3 regions of the Marinobacter sp. EVN1 genome follow, and region 1 is predicted to be linked to each of the others. Evidence: predicted binding sites of a transcription regulator. Region 1 holds the regulator's gene; each other region holds the start of a gene.

Region 1 (4,164 bases):
CGGCAACCCGGCCAGGAAGGCGAAGGCACGACCGATGCCAGGGCCCTGAACATCACCTGGTCTGGCGATGAAAACCTGGTTATTTTTGAACGCCAGGCCGTTATTGAACAAGACGGCAACGTATTCCGGGGCGACGTCATCCACTACGACACCGTTCGCCGCGTTGTTACTGCGGAAGGCGGCACGCCATCCGACGGCGGCTCCGGCCGGGTGGAAATGGTGATTCAGCCTCGTAATTCAGCTCAATCCAGTGACGGGAAAGGTTCGGATGGCAGTTCTCAGGGCCAGTAATCTGGCAAAAAGCTACAAGCAGAAAAAAGTGGTGCTGGACGTTTCTCTGGAGATTCGCTCCGGCGAGATTGTCGGCCTGCTCGGCCCCAACGGCGCCGGCAAGACCACCTGCTTCTACATGATCGTGGGCCTGGTGCCTGCGGATCACGGCCGGATCACCATCGACACCCAGGACATCACCCCGCTGCCAATGCATGGGCGCGCCCGCAAGGGCATCGGTTACCTGCCCCAGGAGGCCTCCGTGTTTCGCAAACTGACCGTGCGGGACAACATCATGGCCATCCTCGAAACCCGCAAAGGCATGAGTCGGGCGGAACGGGAGGCCAAGCTGGAAGAGTTGCTGGAAGAGTTTCATATTACTCACATCCGTGACAGCGTGGGTATGGCGCTATCCGGCGGCGAACGCCGCAGGGTTGAAATCGCCCGGGCGCTGGCCATGGAGCCTGCGTTTATCCTGCTGGACGAACCCTTCGCGGGCGTAGACCCTATCTCCGTCAGTGACATCAAGCACATTATCCGGCACCTGCGAGATAAAGGTATTGGCGTGTTGATTACCGACCATAACGTTCGGGAAACCCTCGACATCTGCGAGAATGCCTACATCGTTTCCGGCGGCCACATCATCGCCTCCGGCAATGCCGAAGCCATTCTGGCAAACCAGCAGGTGAAAGAAGTGTATCTGGGTGATGAGTTCCGGCTCTGACCTGATAAAACAGGGTTTATCCGAGGTCTGATTGTTTTGATGATCTGTAGCAAGTAAACTCGGCAAAAAACTTGCTTATACTGTTCACAGACAATGGCAAGTAACCAGCGTACAACATTTTTTTCGGCCTGTGCGCCGGCAAAGCAACAACCGGGATGCCCATGAGTTATGGATCTTGAGCCATGGTTATGAAAGCCTCATTACAGCTTAAGCTGGGCCAGAGTCTGACCATGACGCCCCAGCTGCAGCAGGCCATACGCCTGCTACAGCTTTCTACCCTCGATCTCCAGCAGGAAATCCAGCAGGCGCTGGAGTCCAACCCCATGCTGGAAACCTCAGAGGACGATGAGCACCCTGAAGGCGACGAGCGCGAAGAGCACGAGCACAGTGAAGCTTCCAGCTCTGAGGCCAACCAGGACGACAGCCACCAGGACGCGAGCCCGGACTGGGACGAAACCGAGAACGGCCCTGACTGGTCGTCCGAGAACGATATTCCGGACAACATTCCCGATGATCTGCCAGTGGATACCGCCTGGGACGACATCTACCAGTCTGCCCCGGCTCCGGCCAGCAAAGGCGAAGACGAGCACGAATCGGATTTCGAAACCCGGAACTCGCCTACCGAAACCCTGCAGGATCACCTCGAGTGGCAGTTGAACCTGACGCCTCTGAGCGAGCGGGATCAGGCCATTGCCCACGCGCTGCTGGATGCTGTGGATGAGCGCGGCTACCTGACGTCTGACATTGAGGACATTCACGCAGGCCTGCTGGACGAAACCGAAGAAGACCCGTTGGAACTGGACGAAGTGGAAGCGGTACTCCACCGCCTGCAACACTTCGACCCGCCAGGCGTGTTCGCTCGGGATCTCCAGGAATGCCTGCTGATTCAGCTCAACCAGCTGCCACCGGATACCCCCTGGCTGCGCCAGGCGAGACTGGTGGTTACCCAGTTCCTACACCTGCTTGGCAACCGGGACTACGCGCAGCTGTTACGCCGCAGCCGGCTCAAGGAAGACCAGCTGAAACAGGTACTGGCCCTGATCACCAGCCTGAACCCGCGCCCTGGCGATGTCGTGGACCGGGCCGAACCGGATTACGTTATCCCGGACGTCATCGTACGCAAACACGAAGGCCGATGGCGGGTTGAACTCAACCCGGAAATCGCTCCGCGTATCCGGGTGAATGCCAGCTACGCGTCACTGATCCGCCGGGCTGACAGCAGTGCCGATAACACCTACCTGCGCGACCAGCTGCAAGAAGCGAAATGGTTTATCAAGAGCCTGCAAAGCCGGAATGAAACCCTGCTGAAAGTGGCCACCCGCATCGTTGAACACCAGCAAGGGTTCCTCGATCAGGGCGAAGAAGCCATGAAGCCTCTGATCCTGTCTGACATTGCCCAGGCGGTGGAAATGCACGAGTCCACGATTTCCCGGGTTACCACCCAGAAGTACATGCACACGCCCCGCGGTATTTTCGAGCTGAAGTACTTTTTCTCCAGCCACGTCAGCACCGCCGAGGGCGGCGAATGCTCGTCTACAGCCATCCGGGCGATGATCAAGAAACTGATTGCCGAGGAAACCCCGAAAAAGCCATTGAGCGATAGCAAAATTGCAGCCATGCTAGGGGAACAGGGAATCAACGTGGCGCGGCGTACCGTGGCCAAATACCGGGAGGCCATGCATATTCCTCCCTCGAACGAACGAAAACGCCTGGTTTAAACTTTCGCCGGTGCATGATGCACTGGCACGCAAGCCGGCAAGCACGCCGGCAGTATGACAACAGGAGACGCCTATGCAACTCAACATTTCAGGCCATCACGTAGAACTGACTCCCGCTCTGAAGGATTACGTCAACACCAAGCTCGAGAAGCTGGAGCGTCACTTCGACCACATCAGTAACTGCCAGGTCACCCTGGAGGTCGAGAAGGTGCGCCAGATGGCGGAAGCCACGCTGCACGTGATTGGTGGTGAGATTCACGCAAAGGCAGAAAGTGAGGACATGTACGCCGCAATCGACGCTCTGGTCGACAAGCTGGACCGTCAGATCCTCAAGCACAAGGAAAAGAACGTAGACCGGATGCACGGTAACGGCGGTCGCTGAAGCGCGAACCTTACCGGGTGTTTCATGAAACGAGCTGCGGCGGGGCTAACCGGCCGCAGCCTTTTTTTTACGGACATGCAGTCGATCCATGAGCGAGCCATCCCTGACCATCGACAATATTCTTGCCCCTGAACTGACCCTCTGTAAGGTGCCGGCCTCAAGCAAGAAACGTGTGCTGGAGTTCATCGCTGAACGGATTCACTTTCAGGATGAAATCCTCAGCGACACCCAGATCTTCAACAATCTGGTCTCCCGCGAACGCCTGGGTAGCACCGGTATCGGTGAGGGTATTGCCATCCCCCACTGCCGACTGGAAGGCCTGGACCGCGTCATCGGCGTACTGATGACTCTGGAAGAGCCGGTAGACTTTGATGCTATCGATAACCAGCCGGTAGATCTGGTGTTTGCCCTGATCGTCCCCAAAGAAGCCACCAGTGAACACCTGGAGTTACTGAGCCAACTGGCGGAGCGCTTCAATGACAGCACTTTCTGCGCCCGGCTGCGCCAAAGTGAAGATCCCGCGACCCTTTACCAGCGTATGGCGGAGAGTAATCACTGAGATCAGCCTGATATCTGGACAGGCTGCCAGGCAGATTGAAGGAGAAACAGTCCCATGAAGCTGATTATCGTCAGTGGCCGATCCGGTTCCGGCAAGAGTACGGCCCTGCATGTGCTGGAAGACCTGGGATTCTACTGCATCGACAACCTGCCCATTGGCTTGCTGTTCCCGCTGACCCGAGAGGCGGCCACCCAGGAAGCGCCCGGCCGGCTGAAAAAAATGGCCGTCAGTATTGATGCCCGTAACCTGTCCGCCGAGCTGGCCAATTTTGAAACCATTTACCAGCAACTGAAGCAGACCGGTGTCGAGGTTGAAATCATATTCCTGGATGCCGACGAGCAGTCACTGCTGCAACGCTTTCACGCAACCCGCCGCAAGCATCCGCTGAGCGATGACAAGACGTCTCTGCGGGAGGCAATCACCAACGAAAAGCAATTACTGGAACCCCTGTCAAAGCTGGCCGATCTTTACGTCAACACGACCGGGCTCTCCATGTACGAGCTACGCGACA
Region 2 (4,164 bases), on a different contig from region 1:
CGAGGCAAGGAACAAGGTTACCTGACTTACGCCGAGGTAAACGATCACCTCCCGGAAGATATCGCAGATCCGGATCAGGTTGAAGACATTATCCGGATGATCAACGACATGGGTATCCAGGTGTGCGAAGAGACACCAGACGCGGATACCCTGCTGATGACCGAAGGTGACTCCACTGCCGACGAAGCTGCTGCCGCCGAAGCCGCTGCTGCTCTTGCCGCCGTTGAGACCGACGCTGGCCGCACCACCGATCCGGTGCGCATGTACATGCGCGAGATGGGCACCGTTGAGCTGCTGACCCGCGAAGGCGAAATTGTCATCGCCAAGCGCATCGAGGAAGGCATTCGCGATGTCATGGCCGCTGTAGCACATTTCCCGGGCACCGCCGGCACCGTGATTCAGGCCTACGACCGCATCATCGAGAATGAAGGTCGCATCAGCGACATCGTCACCGGCTTCCTCGACCCGGACGACGCCGAGCCGTTCATGGGTGAAGACACCAGCACCGAAGACACCTCTGCTGATGACAGCGATACCAGCAGCGATGACGACGATGACGACACCTCCAGCGAAGACGACAACGACAACGGGCCAGATCCGGAAGAAACCCGGCTGCGCTTCGAGCTGCTGAAAGAGAAGCTGGACGCTGCCGAGAAGGCCTTGGCCAAACACGGCCGTGGGCACAAGAAAACCCAGGAAGCCCTGAACGAACTGGGCCAGGTTTTCGCCCCGTTCAAGCTGGCCAACAAGGCGTTTGACGAACTGGTGAACGTCGTTCGTTCAACCAACGACCTGGTCCGCGAGAATGAGCGCGCCATCATGCAGATCTGTGTACGCGACTGCAAAATGCCGCGCAAAGACTTCATCAAATGGTTCCCGGGCAACGAAACTGATCTTGAGTGGGCCGGCGAAATTGCCGCCACCAAAAAGCCCTATGCGGCCGCTATCGGTGAGCGTGTAGATGAAATCGTTCGCCTGCAGAAGCGCATCCAGAACGTTCAGACCGAAGTGGATCTGGACGTGGCCGACATCAAGGAAATCAACCGCCGGGTGTCGATCGGCGAGGCGAAAGCCCGCCGCGCCAAAAAGGAAATGGTTGAGGCCAACCTGCGTCTGGTTATTTCCATCGCCAAGAAATACACCAACCGCGGCCTGCAGTTCCTGGATCTGATCCAGGAAGGCAACATTGGCCTGATGAAGGCGGTCGACAAGTTCGAGTACCGTCGTGGCTACAAGTTCTCCACCTACGCTACCTGGTGGATTCGCCAGGCCATCACCCGCTCCATCGCGGATCAGGCCCGCACGATCCGGATTCCGGTGCACATGATCGAGACGATCAACAAGCTCAACCGCATCTCCCGCCAGATGCTGCAGGAGATGGGCCGCGAGCCCACACCCGAGGAGTTGGGCGAGCGCATGGACATGCCGGAAGACAAGATCCGCAAGGTGCTGAAGATCGCCAAAGAGCCGATCTCCATGGAAACACCCATTGGTGACGACGAAGACAGTCATCTGGGCGATTTCATCGAAGATATCCAGGCTCTGTCGCCAGTGGATTCAGCCACGGCTGAAGGCCTGCGCGAAGCCACCCGCTCCGTGCTGGCCGGCCTGACCGCTCGGGAATCCAAAGTACTGCGCATGCGCTTTGGTATCGAGATGAACACCGACCACACTCTGGAAGAAGTCGGCAAGCAGTTCGATGTTACGCGGGAGCGTATCCGTCAGATCGAAGCCAAGGCCCTGCGCAAACTGCGCCACCCTTCCCGCTCCGATCACCTGCGCGGCTTCATTGACGACCAGGGCAACGGTTAATCCCCAAGACAGTAGCGGGCGCTACCCCTCGTGGGTATAATGGCGCCCGTTTTCTTTTCCGGGCCTATAGCTCAGTTGGTTAGAGCAGGGGACTCATAATCCCTTGGTCGCTGGTTCGAGTCCAGCTGGGCCCACCATCTCCCAAACTCCTCCCCCAACCCGCACCCAACTCACTCCTGTCCAACTTATTTACACATACGCCTCCAACCTTCTCTTAAGCACTGCCCAAGCCTCTGTTTTAACGTCAAATAATCCTATTGGCACACACTGTGCTGAAAGTCAGACGTAAGTACAGATCGCGGCTTCGCCGCACTGCGTTCAGGGCTTGCCCTGAGAGAAGGTGAAAAATGAAACAGATTACAAAGCAGATAACACACGTTATTGCGGCTCTGGCATTAACCTGGTCTGCTGGGGCTATGGCCCTGATCCTTGGCCCCGCAGACGCCGACAAAACTGTCGACGTAGGCCCCCCAAATCCAGCGCTTGACGCCGGTGACGTTGCAGCCCTTTTTGGAACGTCCGACCTCACTTTGCTTTACAAGTCCAACTACGAAGGCCCGGAAGAAGGCTCCTACCAATCCTTCTACTCCACCAGTTTCACCGGAGACCCTAACAACGCGGTGATCAGCTGGGATGGCCCGGACTACATTGTGTGCCCTGAGTGTTACCTGGTTGTCAAAGACGGCAACGAGCCACAATACCTGTTCAACATCGGCAGCTGGAATGGCCAGGACGTACTGGATCTTCAGGGCTTTTATCCGAACAGAGGCGCCATTTCTCATGTAGCGATCTTTGGCAAGTCCGTTCCTGTACAGGTTCCTGAGCCAGGAACACTGGGCCTGCTGGGACTTGGCATTCTGGGCATGCTCACAATCAGAAGAAAGTTACAAAAATCCGCCTGAGTGTCGACATTTTTTACATGCCACTAAAGCTCCCCTTGGGGAGCTTTTTTGTGCCCGTTCACAAAACCGCAAACATTAAGTAACAGAAATACACAGAAGCCCACCTTTTAAGCTCATGAGTTTTCGGCCGTTTTAGACAATTCTTGAGGTACGTGGTTCTACCGACACTCTGTCGTGTCAAAAATGCCAACGTCCCGATCAGACAAGCCTCATACACTAAAACCTGAACAAGCGTACCAGTCCTGAAAGGAATCCCTCGGGACTGAGCACAAAAACAATGAGTGAACGGAGTGTATACATGGTTCTTTCCCCCCGATTCTCAGTACGGGCGGTATCCCTTGCCGTTGCAGCAGTTTCCGCCTCCCTGTCCATGCCCACCAGTGCCAGTATGGGCAACCTGGGCACCAGTTATGGTGTAATGCCGGTCGATGTGGCCACCGCCCAGTCCCTTTCGATGTTCAATGAGCAGGTTTCTGCCACCTACTACAATCCGGCAGCGCTGACGAAAGATCCTCGTGGCGAACTTACGGCGGGTATCCTTCATTCCGAACAGGAGCTGCGTTCCGACAATCCCAACGCCAGCGGTGACATTGTCTCGGACTCTCCGAGCCAACACGTTTTGATCGGCATGAAGACCAACCTTGGGTCACTCACCCGGTTCGGGCACCCCATCTATCTCGGGTTTATTGCGGGCGTGGAAAAGTACGGTAAGGAGATGCTGGCTTTCAGCTCTGAAACCAGCGAGAGCGGACAGTTCCTTCAATACGGGAAAGAACCTTTGTTCCTTAACATCGGTGGTGCAACCCCGATCTGGCGCGGTATTTCCGCCGGTGCTTCGGTTCGGGTAACGCTCGAAGCGACCGCTAATCTTGATGCCGTCTCGACGCTGGGCGGCGAAACCAGCCGTGAGCGCCTTGCGGTCAATGCCGAGCCTTCTCTGAAGACCATTCTGGGCACGAACATCGATCTGGGCAGCACATTTTGTCCTGAATCTGACTGTTTCCTGAACGGATGGGAAACGGCGCTGACCTACCGGACGAAGTCCTCGGCCTCAACCACGGTCGACTCCAACATCATCGTGACCCAGACCATCCCGGATCCCGGGCTCAGCCTGGCTGTGACGACCATCGACTCATTCCAGCCTGAAACAATCGCCATCGGTACCCAATACTCGGGTGACGGCTGGCGCATTGGCGGCAGTATCGAACAACAGAACTGGTCGGAACTGGAAGACGAATTCAGCGGCGACTCCATCAAGGATCAGGGTTCCGTGGCCTCCGGAAACCGCATCGGTTTCGACGACATCCTGATTCCTCGCCTCGGCGCCGAATATCAGTTGAACAAGAACTTCGCCCTTCGTGGCGGTGTTGCCTACGAAGAGTCTCCCCTTAAAACCACTCGTAATCCGGAGCTCAACTACCTGGATACCGACAAACTGGTGGTTGGCCTT
Region 3 (4,164 bases), on a different contig from region 1:
GCCCGGGCCTGTTGGTGTGAGTAATAGGCGGTAACGCAGATGTACGTGCCTGTGGCCAAAATGGCGACGATGCTGGTGAGCAGGGGGGCTTCCAGATCGGCGGCGGTGCCGGTTGCCGCCACTGTGGCGGCCATGGCGGCAGACATGAGCGCTGTGCCGAACAACCATTGCCTGACGCCGCCCACGATCAGACAGCTGAACATCAGCATCAGGACAACCGATACCGACGGAATGGCGATTAATCCGATCAAACCAATAAAGCTGCCTCCGATTATGCAGTCGAGGAACAGCATTTTTTGCCGAATCCGGGCTGAACGTCGCAGGAAGGTTCGCCGTGTAAGCACGTGCGCGAGATGTGGCCAGATCAGAGCGCCAGCCACCATCCAGAGAAGCAATTGGGGAAACATATCCTGAAGGACACCCGTGACAATAATGGCGGCAGTGGCGGTGTAGGCCAGTATCCGACCGTTGTAATCGGGCATCGGTGGAATCGCCACCGTGTGGTCGTAGATGTCGCCTTGCCCCAGCTTGCCGGTATTGCCGGTTATGCTGCGTAATTCAGCGGGTGCGCTCATCATTTTCAGAACCGGATCCTTCCGATAAGTATGTCGCTCATTGTATGCTGCCGATTCTTTATAATTGTTGGTTTGAACTACGACTAAAGATTAACAGCATTACGTAGAACTCACAATTCATCGGGGCCGCTTCCGGCCCAACCGAAAATCATGCAACCAATCAACAGCGAGACTGTATGAGTTCGATAACCCGTTTTATTCTGGATCGTGCTTCGGAGCCCCGTTTGCAGGCACCGGCACCACCGGTGTCTGTGGTTGATCAGGCCTTCCGGTGCGCGGCCCGGGCCCCGGATCATGCGTTGTTGAGGCCCTGGCGTTATCTCGTGATAGAGGGGGAAGGCCTGGCAGCTCTGGGCGACCTGTTTGCTGAATGCTGCCCGCCGGACGCTTCTGATAAGGAGCGTGAGAAGGCCCGGAATGCTCCGGCTCGTGCACCCATGATTATTGTCGGTATTGCGTCGCCCCGTCATCATCCGAAGGTGCCGGAGGTGGAGCAGGTAATGTCGGCAGCGGCCGGTATGAGTTTTATCTCCCTGGCGCTGAATGATGCCGGCTACGGCGCCATGTGGCGAACCGGGCCTGTGGCTTATCATCCGTCGCTGCATGACGGTCTTAGGCTGCTGCCGGGCGAGTCCATTATCGGTTTCCTCTATACCGGTACCGTTGCCAGTGAGAAACCATCGGTGCCCCGGCCCGATACCAAAGAGTATGTCTCAAGGTGGGCCGCGCCAGGGCGCACTTCCCCCTGGCAAGTCTGAGCCTCGATCAGCGGCAAGTCCGCCTGGGGAAACCCGTTGCCGCCCTCGTTGCGTTTAACCGGAATTTGCCGCTCATTTATTAGACAGCCCTCTTCGAAGCCCGCATTACAGCGGGCTTTTTCAATTCTGGCACTCTGCTTGCTTTAATCACTTCAGAACGCAAAACCGGCAAGTTCACAGGTTCAGCCTGGTCGGTGCAAAGATCTGGAGGCAGTAATGGCTATTACATTCGACAAAGCGCTTGGTATTCATGAGCACGCGCTGCAGGCGCGGGTCAAGCGGGCCGAAGTGCTGGCGAACAACTTGGCAAATGCCGACACCCCGGGCTACAAAGCCCGCGACGTGGATTTCCAGGCGATGATGCAGAAGGCGCAGGATTCCATGACGGGCTTTGGTATGACCACGACCCACAGTGGCCATATGGACACCTCCAGCCCTGGCGCTGACGGCGAGCTGCTGTACCGTACCCCGCACCAGCCATCAATTGATGGCAATACCGTGGATGCGCAGGCCGAGCAGACCCGTTTCATGCGCAACGCCATGGATTACCAGGCCAGCTTCCAGTTCCTGAGTAGTCGGTTTTCCGGCCTGACCAAGGCGCTGAAGGGCGAATAAGCCGCAGTCCGTACGAGATTGAAGGAGATTGTCATGTCACTGGGTAACATTTTCGACATCGCCGGTTCCGGCATGACCGCACAGTCACTGCGGCTCAACACCACCGCGTCTAACATTGCCAACGCAGAAACCGCCAGTTCGAGCACGGATACAACGTACCGTGCCCGCAAACCGGTGTTTGCCGCTATTCAGCAGGCCATGCTGAACCCTGATCAGCAGGGATTTGGTATTGGTTCCGAAGAGGGGGCCGGGGCAGGTGTTCGCGTTGAGGGGATTGTCGAGAGCGATGCAGAACTGCAGATGCGCTATGAGCCGAATCACCCTGCCGCGAACGAGGAAGGGTACGTTTATTACCCCAACGTGAACGTGGTTGAGGAAATGGCGGACATGATGTCGTCGTCCCGCAGTTTTCAGATGAATGTGGATGTCATGAACACCGCCAAATCCATGATGCAGCGAATTCTGACACTGGGTCAGCAGTAACAAGTGAGGATTAAGCCATGAGTGCAGTGAATTCCGCAGCCGCCTCAGACGTGCTGAGCCAGTACCAACTGAACCAGGAGGGCAAGACCCCTGGTGGCAACGAGCTGGGTAAAGACGCGTTTATGGAGCTGATGCTGGCGCAGCTCAAGAATCAGAACCCACTGGAGCCGCAGGACAACGGCGATTTTATCGCCCAGTTGGCCCAGTTCAGTTCACTGGAAGAAATGCAGAATCTGTCGGGCAGTGTCGACGATGTGGTTGGTCAGTTCCGGTCCAGCCAGGCCTTGCAGGCCTCGGCGATGGTAGGCAAAACCGTTCTGGCACCCTCCAGTGTGGGCATTCTGGGTAGCGAAGGCGAGATAACTGGCACCATTCAGGTGCCGGCTTCCACGGGTGGGCTGCGACTGTCGGTCATGAATCAAAGCGGTGAGTTAGTTCGCCAGATTGATATGGGCAGCAGCCAGGCTGGTGTGGTTTCGTTCCAGTGGGATGGGCAAGACGGCAACGGCAATCCTTTGCCGCCCGGCCCCTACTCGATTGTGGCGCAGGGCTCCTATCCCTCCGGATCGGAGCAGTTGGCGACCATGGTGAGCGCCAATGTCGACAGTGTGTCGTTGGGGCAGGGTGGTTCCATTACTCTGAATCTGGCCGGAATGGGCTCCATTCCGCTGTCTGAAGTCAAACAAATCAACTGATCCGGTGTCAGACCAGGAGGTATAAGTCATGGCATTTAACACAGGTTTGAGTGGTCTGCGCGCCGCTTCGGTGGATCTGGATGTCACCGGTAACAACATCGCCAACGCCAGTACCGTCGGCTTCAAAAGCAGCAAGGTACAGTTCGGTGATTTGTACGCCAGTGGTTTCCTGAGTGCCGGTACCAATCCGATTGGCGACGGCGTGCGGGTGCAGGACGTAAAGCAGTCATTCGGTCAGGGCAATATCAGCTTCACCGATAACGGCCTGGATATGGCTATCAGTGGTGATGGCTTCTTTATTCTGAATAACGGCGGTGAAATCCGCTATTCCCGGGCTGGCCAGTTCGGGATTGATAAAGAAGGTTATGTTGTTAATAACCAGAATATGCGGGTTCAGGGCTACGTCGCTGACGGTGATGGCAACTTGTCTGGTATCCGTGGTGACCTACAAATTGAAACTGATAATCTGGCTCCCAAGCGAACCACCTTGCTGGAGACAGATGTCAATTTAGATTCACGAGAGTCGGTTTTAGAGCGACAAGTGTCGGTTATGGGTGAGATAGCGGGTCCAGCCTACACCAATAATGGCTTTAACCTCGACCCTAATAATCCACCAGTTACAGCATTCCCTACGGGTACATTTACGGTCTCCTATAATGATGGTTCTGCCGACCGCACAATCAATATTCCCTCTGGACTGTCTGCAAAAGATGTAGCTGCAGCCATTAATGATGAGACCGGGTTAAGTGCCTCTGCTACTACAGAGTTAAATTTGGGTCAGATAGACGATGCCTTTATTCAAAGTGGTAACTTCGATTTCACACTGCAGATCGATGGTTCAGAGGTGTTCGTGGATCTCGGTGGCGTTAACGATGTAGACGGATTGATTAATGCAATTAACGCTAGCCCCAGCGCCAGGAGCTTATTCGCCTCTCTTGATGACAACGGAGAGTTGCAGGTTGTTGACAATAGCGGCAATACACTAACGTATGCATACAGTAATAATTCTACGTCTGTTGGGCCTAATACGGAGTTGGG

The links. The regulator sigma-54, encoded in region 1, starts transcription at its own class of promoters, with help from an activator protein. The targets are predictions, from matches to a motif close to ANTGGCATNNANNTTGCTNT.
Region 2: the regulator sigma-54 is predicted to act here: its motif matches at 2,069-2,088, upstream of Q674_RS24195 (PEP-CTERM sorting domain-containing protein).
Region 3: the regulator sigma-54 is predicted to act here: its motif matches at 1,459-1,478, upstream of flgB (flagellar basal body rod protein FlgB).

What each region holds. Positions count from the first base shown of each region.
Region 1 covers NZ_AXCB01000023.1:101,357-105,520, forward strand. Annotated here, with positions in the region: gene lptA (lipopolysaccharide transport periplasmic protein LptA) at 1-291, shown strand, start outside; gene lptB (LPS export ABC transporter ATP-binding protein) at 269-994, shown strand; gene Q674_RS32100 (RNA polymerase factor sigma-54) at 1,183-2,712, shown strand; gene hpf (ribosome hibernation promoting factor) at 2,786-3,094, shown strand; gene ptsN (PTS IIA-like nitrogen regulatory protein PtsN) at 3,183-3,653, shown strand; gene rapZ (RNase adapter RapZ) at 3,708-4,164, shown strand, end outside.
Region 2 covers NZ_AXCB01000008.1:39,871-44,034, forward strand. Annotated here, with positions in the region: gene rpoD (RNA polymerase sigma factor RpoD) at 1-1,812, shown strand, start outside; tRNA gene Q674_RS24190 (tRNA-Ile) at 1,873-1,949, shown strand; gene Q674_RS24195 (PEP-CTERM sorting domain-containing protein) at 2,160-2,714, shown strand; gene aupA (alkane uptake protein AupA) at 3,013-4,164, shown strand, end outside.
Region 3 covers NZ_AXCB01000012.1:100,741-104,904, forward strand. Annotated here, with positions in the region: gene Q674_RS25540 (adenylate/guanylate cyclase domain-containing protein) at 1-578, opposite strand, end outside; gene Q674_RS25545 (nitroreductase) at 752-1,333, shown strand; gene flgB (flagellar basal body rod protein FlgB) at 1,550-1,948, shown strand; gene flgC (flagellar basal body rod protein FlgC) at 1,982-2,431, shown strand; gene Q674_RS25560 (flagellar hook assembly protein FlgD) at 2,449-3,126, shown strand; gene Q674_RS25565 (flagellar hook protein FlgE) at 3,155-4,164, shown strand, end outside.